Regions from separate parts of the Enterobacter cloacae complex sp. R_G8 genome, predicted to be linked through region 1. Evidence: predicted binding sites of a transcription regulator. Region 1 holds the regulator's gene; the other holds the start of a gene.
The links. The regulator CRP, encoded in region 1, controls carbon source genes, mostly activating them, when cyclic AMP is high. The targets are predictions, from matches to a motif close to ATGTGANNNNNNTCACAT.
Positions count from the first base shown of each region.

Region 1 (7,537 bases):
GGTGAAAGCAGTGATGGATGACCATACCTGCGCGGTCGTGGTTGAGCCGATTCAGGGGGAAGGCGGCGTGACGGCGGCAACGCCGGAATTCCTCAAAGGGCTGCGCGCGCTGTGCGATCAGCATCAGGCGCTGCTGGTGTTTGATGAGGTCCAGAGCGGGATGGGGCGTACAGGCTCCCTGTTCGCCTACATGCACTACGGCGTGACGCCGGATATTCTGACCAGCGCCAAAGCGCTCGGCGGCGGCTTCCCGGTCAGCGCGGTGCTCACCACCCAGGAGATCGCCTCCGCCTTCCACGTTGGCTCTCACGGCTCCACCTACGGCGGAAACCCGCTGGCCTGCGCCATCGCCGGTGCGGCGTTTGATATCATCAATACGCCGGAGGTGTTAAGCGGCGTTCAGGCGAAGCGCGAGCTGTTCGTGAAACATCTGCAGCAGATCGACGAAACGTACGATGTCTTCAGCGAGATCCGTGGTATGGGACTGCTGATTGGTGCAGAGCTGAAGCCGCAGTACAAAGGCCGCGCACGCGATTTCCTGCACGCCGCTGCTCACGAAGGGGTGATGGTGCTCAACGCTGGCCCGGACGTGATGCGCTTTGCGCCGTCGCTGGTGGTCGAAGAGAACGATATTGAAGATGGATTAACCCGCTTTGCCGCGGCGGTGGCGAAGATCGTTAAAGGCTAATATTCGGTTCGCTTTAACCGCCGCGTTAACCAGATGCCGTGATGCGGACGCTGACGCCATGCCACCGACGAAATGGTGTGCATGGTGTTCAGATGCCCCAGAATACGCTGCAGATGCTGCTCCAGGGTGCTCATTGGCCCGTGGGTGAGCGTTTCCGGCGCTTCCAGAATGTTCGAATCCCCCGATTCACCCGGTGCGTCATACTCCAGGCGCTGCTGACACCGCTGCAGGGCAATCTCACACGACTGCAAATAGCGCTGCGCCAGGTCCGGTGTCAGCATGGTATGTTCACGCGCCAGCGTGGTCATCGCGTTGATATGTTCGACGATGAACTGGCTGTGCGTCACCCAGAGCTTCATATCCGCCAGATAGTGCGAGTTAAAGCCGGGCTCCTGCATCGCCTGATTCAGCGAGTTGAACAGGGCGTTATGCGCCTGGTTGACCTTCATCCGCTGATACGCCAGCGGGGAGGGCTGCGGATCGTCGCTCAGGATCAGGCGGATAGCCTGCTGGTCGGCCTCCAGCGCGTCGTGGGCGTTCTGCCTGAGCAGGCCGCTTTGCCATTGTGGCCACAGCCAGACCATTCCGCCAAAGGCAATCAGGCAGCCAATCAGTGTATCGATAAGCCTGGCGACAATAAATTGTTCGCCATTGAGCGTAAGCAACTGCAGGGTGTATACCGCCGTGACCGTAAAGCCCACCATCGCCCAGCCGTAGTTCTTGCGGATGATCAGGTAGCTCACCAGGGTAATCAATAGCATGCCTGCCAGCGTATAGCCTTCTGGCACGTGGAAGTGCAGCGTTACGCCCGCGATAATCAACCCCGCCATGGTTCCGCCCGCCCGGTGCAGAATACGCACCCGCGTGGCGCCGTAGCCGTTCTGGGTGACAAACAGTACCGTCATTAATATCCAGTAGGGTTTGGGCAGATGGAGCGCCATGCCCATCAGGCTGGCGATGCTCAGCATCACGCTAATCCGGGCGGCGTTGCGCAGGGCGGAAGATTTAAACGAGAGATAGCTTTTAAGTGCAGGCAGCAGCGGCAGGCGCTTTTGCTTATCCGCCATCAGGTCACGAGGATAGAGCGGGCGCTGGGTACGCAGCACGCGGGCAATACGGCTGAAGTGCCAGGCGGCAAACTGACCCACCGGGTTATCCTCGTGCTGGCGGGCGATCTTCTCCAGTGCGCCGAGTTGCTTGTCCATGTTAAAGCGGGTGGGATAGCGGTGATAAAGAATGTCGTCGGCCAGTACCCGCAGACGTGCGGACACGGTCTGCGCGTTCCAGCGGATCACCGCTTCGGCATGGCTGCGCTCCACCAGCTTTTGCACCTCCTGCGGGTGGTGCAGGCTCACAGAGATATGCTCCTGCAGATCCAGCCCCACCTGGAAGGTGCGCAGCAGCCGTTTGTATTCGTGGTTCTTGTTGGCGGCCAGCATGTGCAGTTGCTGGTAGCACTGGCTTATCAGATCCACCACCTTCTGCTGGCGCGTCAGCAGCGGCGGCAGCGATTTTTCCGGGTCGGTATGCTGAGTCAGCAGCGTGTATTTGGCTTCGCAGTACTCTGCGAGCTGGACATAGAGCAGGCTCAGGGATTCACGCAGCGGCTGTTCCCGCCACAGCCAGAACCAGAACCAGTTAAACAGGCCATACCATAGCGTACCGAGGGCGTAGATCAGCAGCGGTTCCCATACCGGCATGTTACCTGCGAGACTGAGGGTAAAGATGGCCGCAATGAGTGAGGCGGGCAGTAAACGCGCGTGCAGCGAACTGATTTCGGCGGTCACCCCCAGCGTCATCGCCAGCACGCTCAGGATCAGCGGCAGCGGAATATCGCGGGCCAGCAACAGTTGCACGGCGAGGCTACACCCGGCAAACAGCGAACCGCCAATAATCAGTCGTTTGAAAAAACGCTTATGCGGGGTGTCGAGACCGGCAATATTGCAGCAGGCAGGTACGAGAGAGAACAGCAGCCCTTGTTGAAGATGTCCAAGGATCAGGCCCACGGCCACAGGAAGGCACAACACCAGCGTTTGTCGCAGTGCGTAGTTAACTTCCGGGTGATAAATCAGCCTGCGCCACATGAGGAGTAGAGACAAAAACGGCGTGACACCTTGCGATGGCACGCCGTTTTATCGGGATTAACGGGTTCCGTAAACCACGATGGTTTTACCGTGGGCGGAGATCAGGTTCTGATCTTCCAGCATTTTCAGGATACGGCCCACTGTTTCACGGGAGCAACCGACGATCTGACCAATTTCCTGGCGGGTAATTTTAATTTGCATGCCGTCAGGGTGAGTCATGGCGTCTGGCTGTTTCGCCAGGTTCAGCAGCGTTTGCGCGATACGGCCGGTCACGTCCAGGAAGGCGAGGTTACCCACTTTCTCTGATGTGACCTGCAGACGGCGAGCCATCTGCGAAGAAAGACGCATCAGGATGTCAGGATTAACCTGAATCAACTGACGGAATTTCTTGTAGGAAATTTCAGCCACTTCACATGCTGTCTTTGCACGAACCCAGGCGCTACGTTCCTGGCCTTCTTCAAACAGGCCCAGTTCACCGATGAAATCGCCCTGGTTCAGATAAGAAAGGATCATCTCTTTCCCTTCTTCATCTTTGATCAGCACTGCCACCGAGCCTTTGACGATGTAATACAACGTTTCCGCTTTTTCACCCTGGTGAATCAGCGTGCTCTTCGATGGGTACTTATGAATGTGGCAATGAGACAAGAACCATTCGAGAGTCGGGTCTGTTTGCGGTTTGCCAAGCACCATGCGCTGTTATCCTCTGTTATAAGCTGTCACCAGAGTCATAAGATGCATCCGGACTCTGGGGTTGCAATCGAATTCTTACCCATACCTGGGAAGTCGGCTGTCGTAACGTTTCGCAGCCAGTAAAGTTTGATGTCCTCTGCATACATGTGTAACGTCAATGTATTACTGTAGCATCCAGAGTGTTTTAGCATAGCTTTCGCCGCGTGTCTCCTGGTGTCTCGCTTCAGCATGACGCAGGTCGCCTTCCATTGCGAGAAATGTAACGCACGCGTAATCTGTCACCAAAAATGCAACGTTGGAGTTAATGAATATGCAAGCGCGCGTGAAATGGGTAGAAGGTTTAACGTTCCTGGGCGAGTCCGCTTCAGGACACCAGATTTTGATGGACGGTAACTCCGGCGATAAAGCACCCAGCCCAATGGAGATGGTGCTGATGGCGGCTGGGGGATGCAGCGCGATTGACGTGGTGTCGATTCTGCAAAAGGGCCGTCATGATGTGACGGATTGCGAAGTTAAGCTCACGTCTGAACGTCGCGAAGAGGCGCCACGCCTGTTCACCCACATCAACCTGCACTTTATTGTCACCGGGAAAGAACTAAAAGATGCGGCCGTTTCACGCGCGGTCGATCTGTCAGCGGAGAAATACTGCTCTGTGGCATTGATGCTGGAGAAGGCGGTAAAAATTACCCATTCGTATGAAGTGATCGAGGCGTGATTGATGGGGCATCACGCGTGTTGATGCCCTCACCCTAACCCTCTCCCACTGGGAGAGGGAATATGATTATGCGATCTGTTTCCCTTCCATCAACCGCTGCACCAGCGGCGTCATGATCAGCTCCATCGCCAACCCCATTTTTCCGCCGGGCACCACTAACGTATTCATGTGAGAAATAAACGAACCCTGCAGCATCGCCAGCAGCCAGGGGTAATCGATGCCGTCGAGATTACGGAAATGGATCACCACAAAGCTCTCATCCAGCGACGGGATACTTTTGGCCGCGAACGGGTTAGAGGTGTCCACCGTCGGCACACGCTGGAAGTTGATGTGGGTGCGGGAAAACTGTGGTGTCAGATAATTGATGTAATCTTCCATTGAGCGCACAACCGAATCCATCACCGCCTCACGCGAATGGCCGCGCTCGCTGATGTCTCGCGTCAGCTTCTGGATCCACTCCAGGTTAACGATTGGCACCACGCCGACCAGCAGATCCACATGTCGCGCCACGTCGTGATGCGGCGTCACCACGCCGCCGTGCAATCCTTCGTAAAACAGCACGTCGGTAGGTTCCGGCAGCGGCTGCCAGGGAGTAAAGGTGCCCGGGACCTGGTTCCAGGGAACGGCTTCGTCGTAGGTGTGCAGATATTTGCGGGACTGGCCTTTGCCGCTTAGGCCGTACTCCTGAAACGTTTGCTCCAGCAGGCCGAAGTCATTGGCCTCCGGGCCGAAGTAGCTGATGTGTTTGCCCAAATCGCGCGCTTTGCGGATGGCCATGTCCATCTCCGGGCGCGTATAGCGGTGAAAGCTGTCGCCTTCGACCTCCGCCGCACGGAGATTCAACTGGGCGAAAATCTTGCGAAACGCGAGGCTGGTGGTGGTGGTTCCCGCACCACTCGACCCCGTAACGGCAATAACCGGATGTCTGGCAGACATAGCAACTCCCTGACTGGAAAGGTTGAAAGATCAGCCGTGAAACGCGTTGCGGGGCATGATATTGACCGTCTCATGCAGTTCAGACCACACCAGCACCACGTCGCCGCTTTTAAGCTGGCGTTTAACATCGTTGACCTTTTGCTCAAGCGAGCGTTCATGTTCACCATAATCGGTGCCTTCACGCAAGACAAAGCTTTCAATCAGATTATCGAGCGTTTCGGGCGCCAGATCCTGCCAGGGGATAATCATGTTGCACCGTCCAGGTAAGGGGTTAACCAGTCAGGAATGCGCGTCTCCAGCCACATTTTCGGGCGACGCAGCGTTCCGCCGACAAACCCCACGTGGCCGCCGTGCTCGGTCAGCTGATAGTGAACGTTGTCGGGCAGAAATTCCTGTGCAGGGATGGAGTGATGATCCATAAACGGGTCATCTTTCGCGTGAATGATCAGCGTCGGCTGAGTGATCTTGCTGAGCAGCGGCATGGCGCTGCACTGACGATAGTAGTCAATGGCATCGGCGAACCCATGAATTTTGGCGGTGATCAGGTCGTCGAACTCACGAATGCGGCGGACCTTTTTCAACTGACGCAGGCTCACCGGAAGGGTATCCGGATAGGCCTTCAGCTTGCGCGCCGCATTGGCTTTCAGCAGGTTGAGCAGGTAGCGCTGATAGACCCGGGAAAAGCCTTTCTCCATGTGGTAGCTGCACTGCTCCAGCATAAAGGGGGCAGAGACAATCACCGCAGCATTCAGCGGCACCGCGTCACCCTCTTTAGCCAGCAGACAGGCCAGCATATTTCCGCCGAGCGAATAGCCCACCGCCGCCGTCGGCACGGTACCGAAATTCTCCCGCAGCCAGTGCAAAAACCAGGTGCCATCTTCAGTTTCGCCGGAGTGATAGATGCGTTTCTGGCGATTCGGCTCGCCGCTGCATCCCCGAAAGTGCATCACCACGCCCAGCCAGCCGCGCGCTTTTGCTGCCTGAATTAACCCATGTGCATACGGGCTGTGCAGACTGCCTTCCAGACCGTGAAACACCACCAGACGGGGTTTGTGGCGCGCCTGTTCGGGAGCTTCGCTCCAGGCGAGATCCAGAAAGTCACCGTCCGGCAAATCCAGCCGCTGCCAGTGCGGGGTGAACTGCACCTTGCGGCGGATCAGGCGCGGCAGCATGGTCTGCAGGTGGCAGTTGGCCACGCCGCGCATGGGCACGAACTCTGTGCTGTCTTCGGCGGTGAGGTCGAAGTCTGATGGAATGATTTGGGTCATAAGGGTGATGCTGATTCTTGTCGGAAATTTACGATACTTTCCGAATTGTACCCCGTTTAGCCTGGTTTGCCGAACCATGAACTGATCCCGATCACAAATATTTACCTTGATTATTACTCTCAGGCTAATGATTCCACTCTACGCTTAATTGATGCCTTTCTCGCCTGGGTGCAGACTTTACTCAGCGTTAAGCAAATCAAAATGATGTGCTGAATCAGGAGGTTAATAATGTTATCTGGGCAAATACCCACCCGGCAATGGAACACCCGACGCAGCGAAAAAGCGCGTCGTCTGGCCTCCGTACCGGTGCAGGGCAAGGTTCTGCCAACCGGCGATCTTGTCGCCATGCTGGAAAAGCTGATCGCGCCAGGCGATAAGGTCGTTCTGGAAGGCAACAACCAGAAGCAGGCGGATTTTCTTTCCCGCTCGCTGGCCGAAGTGAACCCGCAAATTGTGCATGACCTGCACATGATCATGCCAAGCGTTGGCCGCAGTGAACATCTGGATATCTTTGAGAAGGGCATTGCCCGTAAGCTGGACTTCTCCTTCTCCGGCACGCAGAGCCTGCGCATCTCCCAGCTGCTGGAGGATGGTCAACTCGAAATCGGCGCCATTCATACCTATATCGAACTGTATTCACGTCTCTACGTTGACCTTTCACCAAACGTGGCGCTGATTGCCGGGTTTAAAGCAGACCGCAAAGGCAATCTCTATACCGGGGCAAGTACCGAAGATACCCCGGCGCTGGTGGAGGCCGCCGCGTTCCACGATGGAATCGTCATCGCACAGGTTAACGAGCTGGTGGACGACGAATGCGACCTGCCGCGCGTCGATATTCCTGGCTCCTGGATTGACTACGTGGTGGTGGCCGACAAGCCATTCTTTATTGAACCGCTGTTTACCCGCGACCCGCGCCTGATCAAACAGGAACATATCCTGATGGCGATGATGGCCATCAAAGGCATCTACGCTGAACATCAGGTGCAGTCCCTGAACCACGGGATCGGGTTTAACACCGCGGCAATTGAGCTGCTGCTGCCCACCTACGGTGAACAGCTCGGCCTGAAGGGCAAAATCTGTAAACACTGGACGCTGAACCCACATCCGACACTGATCCCGGCGATTGAAAGCGGCTGGGTGGAGAGTGTGCACTGCT
Region 1 is NZ_CP102246.1:621,787-629,323, forward strand. It holds gene NQ842_RS02845 (aspartate aminotransferase family protein) at 1-688, shown strand, start outside; gene NQ842_RS02850 (YccS/YhfK family putative transporter) at 685-2,772, opposite strand; gene crp (cAMP-activated global transcriptional regulator CRP) at 2,830-3,462, opposite strand; gene NQ842_RS02860 (OsmC family protein) at 3,773-4,177, shown strand; gene NQ842_RS02865 (phosphoribulokinase) at 4,244-5,113, opposite strand; gene NQ842_RS02870 (YheU family protein) at 5,144-5,362, opposite strand; gene NQ842_RS02875 (hydrolase) at 5,359-6,381, opposite strand; gene mdcA (malonate decarboxylase subunit alpha) at 6,610-7,537, shown strand, end outside.

Region 2 (7,537 bases), 1.1 Mb from region 1:
TGCGTTGCAGGTCGGGTGCGTTACTGTGGTGTAACAGAATAATCAAAACAGGAAAGCAGAGGTGGGGCAACGAATTCCCGTTACGCTCGGCAATATTGCGCCGCTGACGTTAGAACCGTTTCGCGCAGGGCAACTCGCACTCGTGTGTGAGGGCGGCGGACAGCGCGGTATTTTCACCGCTGGCGTGCTGGATGAATTTATGCGCGCGCAGTTTAACCCGTTTGACCTTTACTTCGGCACGTCTGCCGGGGCGCAGAACCTGTCTGCCTATGTCTGTAACCAGCCTGGCTACGCGCGAAAAGTCATTATGCGCTACACCACGGCGAAAGAATTTTTTAACCCGGTGCGCTTCGTGCGCGGCGGCAACCTGATCGATCTCGACTGGCTGCTTGAATCCACCTCCAGCCAGATGCCGCTGGCGATGGACACCGCCGCCCGTCTGTTTGACAGCGGCAAAGAGTTCTGGATGTGCGCCAGCCGTGGCGATGATTATTCCCCGGGCTACTTCTCTCCGCAAAAGGAGAACTGGCTGGACATCATTCGCGCCTCCAGCGCCATTCCCGGTTTTTATCGTACCGGTGCGCTGCTGGATGGCATCAGCTATCTGGACGGCGGGATCAGTGACGCGGTGCCGGTGCAGGAAGCGGCCCGGCGGGGGGCGAAAACCATCGTGGTGATCCGGACTGTGCCGTCGCAAATGTACTACACCCCGCAGTGGTTTAAACGCATGGAGCGCTGGTTAGGCGACAGCAGCCTGCAACACCTGGTGAATATTGCAAAGCAGCATGAAACGACCTACGGCGCCATGCAGCGCTTTATCGAAAAACCGCCAGGTAAGCTGCGGATTTTTGAAATTTATCCGCCGAAACCGCTGATCAGTATGGCGCTTGGCAGTCGTGTCCCTGCGTTGCGTGCAGATTATAAAACGGGACGGCTGTGCGGGCGCTACTTCCTGGCGACGGTCGGAAAAATGCTGGCGGAGCAACCACCCCTGCATCGGCATAAGCACATTATTACGCCGCCTGCGATTGTGGCTAACGATCCGCTGGCGGTGCCGCTGGTGGATGTCCCGCAGGCAAATGACGCTTTACTGGATAACGAGGATCTGGCGTGACGCACCGCTTTGTCGATACCCACTGCCATTTTGATTTTCCGCCGTTTACGGGAGATGAGACGGCCAGTATTCAGCGTGCCGCTCAGGCGGGGGTAGAGGCGATCGTTGTGCCTGCGATCGAAGCGGCATATTTCGATCGCGTACTCGACCTCGCCCGCCGCCATGATGCCCTTTATGCCGCGCTCGGTCTGCACCCGATCGTGATTGAGCATCATCTGGACGAACATCTCGACGTACTGGATGCGGCGCTGCAAACCCGCGAAAATAAACTGGTCGCTATTGGTGAGATCGGCCTCGATCTTTATCGAGACAATCCCCGGTTTGAACGCCAGCAGACGATACTGGATGCCCAGCTCAGACTGGCAAAGCGGCACGATCTGCCGGTAATCCTCCACTCCCGACGTACGCACGACAAACTGGCGATGCACCTGAAACGCATCGATCTGCCGCGAAAAGGGGTCGTGCATGGCTTCTCTGGTAGCCTGCAGCAGGCGCTGCGTTTTATTGAACTGGGCTATAAGATAGGCGTAGGTGGCACCATTACCTATCCGCGAGCCAGTAAAACGCGCGACGTGATGGCGCAACTGCCGCTGTCCGCCTTGTTACTGGAAACGGATGCTCCGGATATGCCGTTAAACGGTTTTCAGGGGCAGCCGAACCGCCCGGAACAGGCGGCACGTGTGTTTACCACGCTGTGTGAATTGCGTGATGAGCCAGAAGCGGTGATCGCGAATGCGCTGCTGGAAAATACCCGCGCGCTGTTTGGCATTACGCTATAGGTAAAGTGCGGGGCGGATCACCGCGATGTGCTGTTTTTCCAGTGCCAGCGCCAGCGGCTCGATATCCTCCGGCGTGGCGCTGCGCCATGACGCCGCCTCGCCGTAAACGCCGTGCGCGTGAAAGGCATTAATGCGCACCGGGACGTTCCCAAGCCCGAGGATAAACGTCGTCAGGGACCTGAGATGTTGCAGATAATCGCACTGCTCAGGGATCACCAGTAAACGCAGTTCCGTCAGCCGCTGTTGCTGCGCCAGCCAGCGAATGCTCTGCTTAATCTGCGGGTTTTCGCGCCCGGTCAGCACGCGATGATGTTCGTTTCCCCAGGCCTTCAGATCCACCATCGCACCATCCAGTACCGGCAGCAGTCTTTGCCAGCCGGTTTCCCCCAGCAGACCGTTGCTGTCCACCAGACACGTTAAGTGGCGCAGGGCGGGATCGGCTTTGATCGCCGCGAACAGGGCCACCAGGAACGGTAGCTGGGTGGTGGCCTCGCCGCCGCTCACGGTGACCCCTTCAATAAAGGGGGCGGCTTTGTGGATCTGCGTGAGGATCTCCTCCACGCTCAGGCGATGCGCCATTGGCGTGGCCTGTTGCTGGCACAGATGCAGGCAGGTATCGCACTGCTGACAGTGACTCTCCTGCCACCAGACGCGTCCGGCCTGAATGGTCAGCGCAGCGTGCGGGCAGTGGGGCACGCAGTCGCCGCAGTCGTTGCAGCGCCCAATGGTCCACGGGTTGTGGCAGGTTTTACAGCGCAGGTTACAACCCTGCAGGAAGAGGGCCAGGCGGCTGCCCGGCCCGTCCACGCAGGAGAAGGGGATAACCTGACTAACTAAAGCGCATCTGCTGTTCATGGCTGACCACGCGCGGCTGACGTTCCAGAATGCGGGTATTGCGTGCGGCTTCTTCGCCAAGCCAGGTGGTATTGGTGCGCGAACCGGCTTCGCGGTACTGTTCCAGATCCGACAGACGCACCATATACCCGGTCACACGCACCAGATCGTTACCGGCTACGTTGGCGGTAAATTCCCGCATACCGGCCTTGAATGCGCCCAGACACAGCTGAACGATCGCCTGCGGATTGCGTTTTATTGTCTCATCCAGCGTCAGAATGTCGCTGATCCCGGCGGGGTAGTGCGGGTGATGTGGCGCCACGGCCAGCAGATGACTGATCGGATCCGGCTCATCGCCGTACGGCAGACGCGCGCCCGGCGTCGTACCGGTATCGGAACTTATTCCTGACTGCGCATGGAGCATCGCACGCTGTTTCCAGCCGTATTTCACCGGCGTGTTTTCCACAAACGCCGCCAGCTGTTCGCTGATGCGATAGCCCAGCGCGTTGGCCTTCTCGCTTTTACCGTAACGGCCTTCAATGCCCGCCTTCTCGCAGAGCGTATTCACCGCTTCTGCCAGACCGTACATGCCAAACATCGGGACAAAGCGATCGGCATCAATCAGCCCCTCTTTCACCAGAAAGCTATTCTCAAAGAAGCCGGATTGTTGATAGAGAAACGCGCAGCGGGCATCAATGATGGCGATTTGTTGCTGGCAGTAGTGCGGCAACATGCGGGTGAAGAAATCATCGGGTGACGTGCTGTGTTCAGCAATCGCCCGCAGATTGAGGCGGACCAGCGTGCTGCCACCGCCCGCCAGCGGCAGCGAGTTGTAACAGCTCACGATGCCATAGCGTCCTTTTGTGAAAATTTTATCATTCGCCGGTCCATGGGAAATATGCGGTTTGCTGCACTCACAGATGTTTTTTGCCACCTCGAGCAGCAGATCGTCCGGCGTCACGTCCGGGTCATAAATAAACGTCAGATTCGGTGAGACCTGCTTCAGTTCTGCCTCGGCACGCAGAATGGCACGGGTGACAGGCGTATCTGCCGGACCGATGTTGACGTGCGTGAAGGCATCCGGCAACGTTCTGTCGAGATAGCGCCAGAAACGTTTTATTCGGCTATCAATCTCTTCTTGTGTTAGAATTCTAACATAAGGTTGCAGTAAGGCATCAAGATGACCGAGATAGACCGGCATCGATGTGACGGACGGAACATGATGGTAGAGAATGGTTAACAGCGAGAGGGCATCATCCAGATCTTTCGCCCCCTCCAGCTCCAGCCATTCTGAACCCTTAGCCAGAAACGTTGCGTAATCCGGCAGAACATAACGGGGTTTGTAAGGTGCATGGCCTTCGAACATGTCGCAGATGAATCCCTTGTCCAGCGCGGCACGTGCGGCATCAGGAAGTGCCGGATAAGGCAGAGTGTTTTCCGCTTCCAGCGCCAGGAAATGACGTTTTTGTTCCGGGCTTAACACCGGGCTTGTCACAATGTGCTGGCAACGTTGTTGCAGGGTGTCGGGGCTGGCGTGGGGCATGTTCGCTTCCTTGAGTGTTCTGCGGATGATGAACGGATTGTAGGAAGCCATCCCGTCAGGGCTTTTGATCTGACAAGGGGAATCGCTGCATTCGTCAGCAGTTTACGCATTAAAGTTTGAAGCAGATCTCATTACAGTAATGCAAATTTGTACGTAGTTTTCATTAACTGTGATGAATGTCGAAGTGTGAATGCGGGTGGATGTTAGAATACTCACAGACCCGCAAGGTAAAATTGATACGGCACCGCCGTTGGAGAATGTTATGACCGATTTAACTGCAAGCAGCCTGCGCGCGTTGAAACTGATGGACCTGACCACCCTGAACGATGACGACACTAATGAAAAAGTCATCGCCCTGTGCCATCAGGCGAAAACGCCAGTGGGCAACACTGCCGCTGTCTGCATCTATCCGCGCTTTATCCCGATTGCCCGCAAAACGTTGAAAGAGCAGGGTACCCCGGACGTGCGCATTGCAACCGTCACTAACTTCCCGCACGGCAATGACGATATCGATATTGCGCTGGCCGAAACCCGCGCGGCGATTGCTTACGGCGCAGACGAAGTGGACGTGGTATTCCCGTACCGTGCGCTGATTGCGGGCAACGAGCAGGTGGGCTTTGACCTGGTGAAAGCCTGTAAAGAGGCGTGTGCCGCGGCAAATGTGCTGCTGAAAGTGATCATCGAAACTGGCGAACTGAAAGAAGAAGCGCTGATTCGTAAAGCGTCCGAAATCTCCATCAAAGCCGGTGCCGATTTCATTAAAACCTCAACCGGTAAAGTGCCGGTGAACGCGACCCCGGAAAGCGCGCGCATCATGATGGAAGTGATCCGCGATATGGGCGTGTCCAAAACAGTGGGCTTTAAACCGGCGGGCGGCGTGCGTACTGCGGAAGACGCGCAGCAGTTCCTGGCGATTGCCGACGAGCTGTTCGGCTCCGACTGGGCCGATTCCCGTCACTACCGCTTCGGCGCGTCCAGCCTGCTGGCAAGCCTGCTGAAAGCGCTGGGTCACGGCGACGGTAAGAGCGCAAGCAGCTACTAAGTTTGAATTGCCGGGTGGCGCTACGCTTACCCGGCCTACCCGATCGTGGTTGGGCAAACCTTGCCCGCCACCGTTCACCCGATTCCTCATGGGGGTTACCGTGTTTCTCGCACAAGAAATTATTCGTAAAAAACGTGATGGTCATGCATTAAGCGACGAAGAGATCCGCTTCTTTATCAATGGCATTCGGGATAACACCATCTCTGAAGGGCAAATTGCTGCCCTGGCGATGACCATCTTCTTCCACGATATGTCGATGCCTGAGCGTGTCTCGTTGACCATGGCGATGCGAGATTCAGGAACCGTACTGGACTGGAAGAGCCTCAACCTCAACGGTCCGATTGTTGATAAACACTCCACCGGCGGCGTAGGTGATGTCACGTCTCTGATGCTCGGCCCGATGGTAGCGGCCTGCGGTGGTTACATCCCGATGATCTCCGGGCGCGGCCTGGGGCATACCGGCGGTACGCTCGACAAACTGGAAGCCATTCCGGGCTTTGATATCTTCCCGGATGACAACCGCTTCCGCGACATTATTAAAGACGTTGGCGTGGCGATTATCGGCCAGACCAGCTCTCTTGCGCCGGCAGACAAGCGTTTCTACGCGACCCGCGATATCACCGCAACCGTTGACTCTATCCCGCTGATCACCGCCTCTATTCTGGCGAAGAAGCTGGCGGAAGGGCTGGACGCGCTGGTGATGGACGTGAAGGTGGGCAGCGGCGCGTTTATGCCAACCTATGAACTCTCTGAAGCGCTGGCCGAAGCGATCGTTGGCGTCTCCAACGGCGCGGGCGTGCGCACCACCGCGCTGCTGACCGACATGAACCAGGTGCTGGCATCCAGCGCCGGTAACGCGGTTGAAGTGCGTGAAGCCGTGCAGTTCCTGACAGGCGTTTACCGCAACCCGCGCCTGTTCGACGTCACTATGGCGCTGTGCGTGGAGATGCTGATTTCCGGCAAGCTGGCCAAAGACGATGCTGACGCGCGTGCGAAGTTGCAGGCGGTGCTGGATAACGGCAAAGCGGCAGAGATCTTCGGCCGCATGGTGGCGGCGCAGAAAGGCCCGACCGATTTCGTGGAAAACTACGCGAAGTACCTGCCGACCGCGACGCTCAGCAAAGCGGTGTATGCCGATAGCGAAGGTTTCGTCTCCGCTATGGACACCCGTGCGCTCGGCATGGCGGTGGTCTCGATGGGCGGCGGCCGTCGTCAGGCATCTGACACTATTGATTACAGCGTCGGCTTTACCGATATGGCCCGTCTGGGCGACAGCGTTGACGGTCAACGTCCGCTGGCGGTGATCCACGCCAAAGACGAAGCCAGCTGGCAGGAAGCGGCGAAAGCGGTGAAAGCGGCCATTACGCTTGCTGATAAAGCGCCAGAAACCACACCGACTGTCTATCGCCGTATCACCGAATAGCGGTATACTGATCTGATCGATAATTTTTGAAGCACTACGTACGGAGAACAATTATGAAACGTGCATTTATTATGGTGCTGGACTCATTCGGCATCGGCGCAACCGAAGATGCAGAACGTTTTGGTGACGTGGGTTCCGATACCATGGGTCACATCGCGGAAGCCTGTGCGAAAGGCGAAGCGGACAACGGTCGTAAAGGCCCTCTGACTCTGCCCAACCTGACCCGCCTCGGTCTGGTGAAAGCGCATGAAGGTTCTACCGGTAAAATCGCTGCCGGTATGGACGGCAACGCGGAAGTGGTGGGCGCTTACGCCTGGGCGCATGAGCTCTCTTCCGGTAAAGATACCCCGTCCGGTCACTGGGAAATTGCCGGTGTGCCAGTTCTGTTTGACTGGGGCTATTTCTCCGATCACGAGAACAGCTTCCCACAGGAGCTGCTGGATAAACTGGTGAAGCGTGCCAACCTGCCGGGCTACCTCGGTAACTGCCACTCTTCCGGTACCGTAATTCTGGATCAGCTCGGCGAAGAGCACATGAAAACCGGCAAGCCGATTTTCTACACCTCTGCTGACTCCGTGTTCCAGATTGCCTGCCACGAAGAGACGTTTGGCCTGGATAAACTGTACGAGCTGTGTGAAATCGCCCGTGAAGAGCTGACCGAAGGCGGCTACAACATCGGTCGCGTTATTGCGCGTCCGTTTATCGGCGACAAAGCGGGTAACTTCCAGCGTACCGGTAACCGTCACGATCTGGCCGTTGAGCCACCGGCACCGACCGTACTGCAGAAACTGGTTGATGAGAA
Region 2 is NZ_CP102246.1:4,425,227-4,432,763, reverse strand. It holds gene NQ842_RS20890 (patatin family protein) at 62-1,114, shown strand; gene NQ842_RS20885 (TatD family hydrolase) at 1,111-1,893, shown strand; gene NQ842_RS20880 (YjjW family glycine radical enzyme activase) at 1,888-2,748, opposite strand; gene NQ842_RS20875 (YjjI family glycine radical enzyme) at 2,723-4,270, opposite strand; gene deoC (deoxyribose-phosphate aldolase) at 4,533-5,312, shown strand; gene deoA (thymidine phosphorylase) at 5,413-6,735, shown strand; gene deoB (phosphopentomutase) at 6,789-7,537, shown strand, end outside.
Region 2: a site for CRP is predicted at 4,385-4,402, ahead of deoC (deoxyribose-phosphate aldolase). Genes of this name have one in related genera too.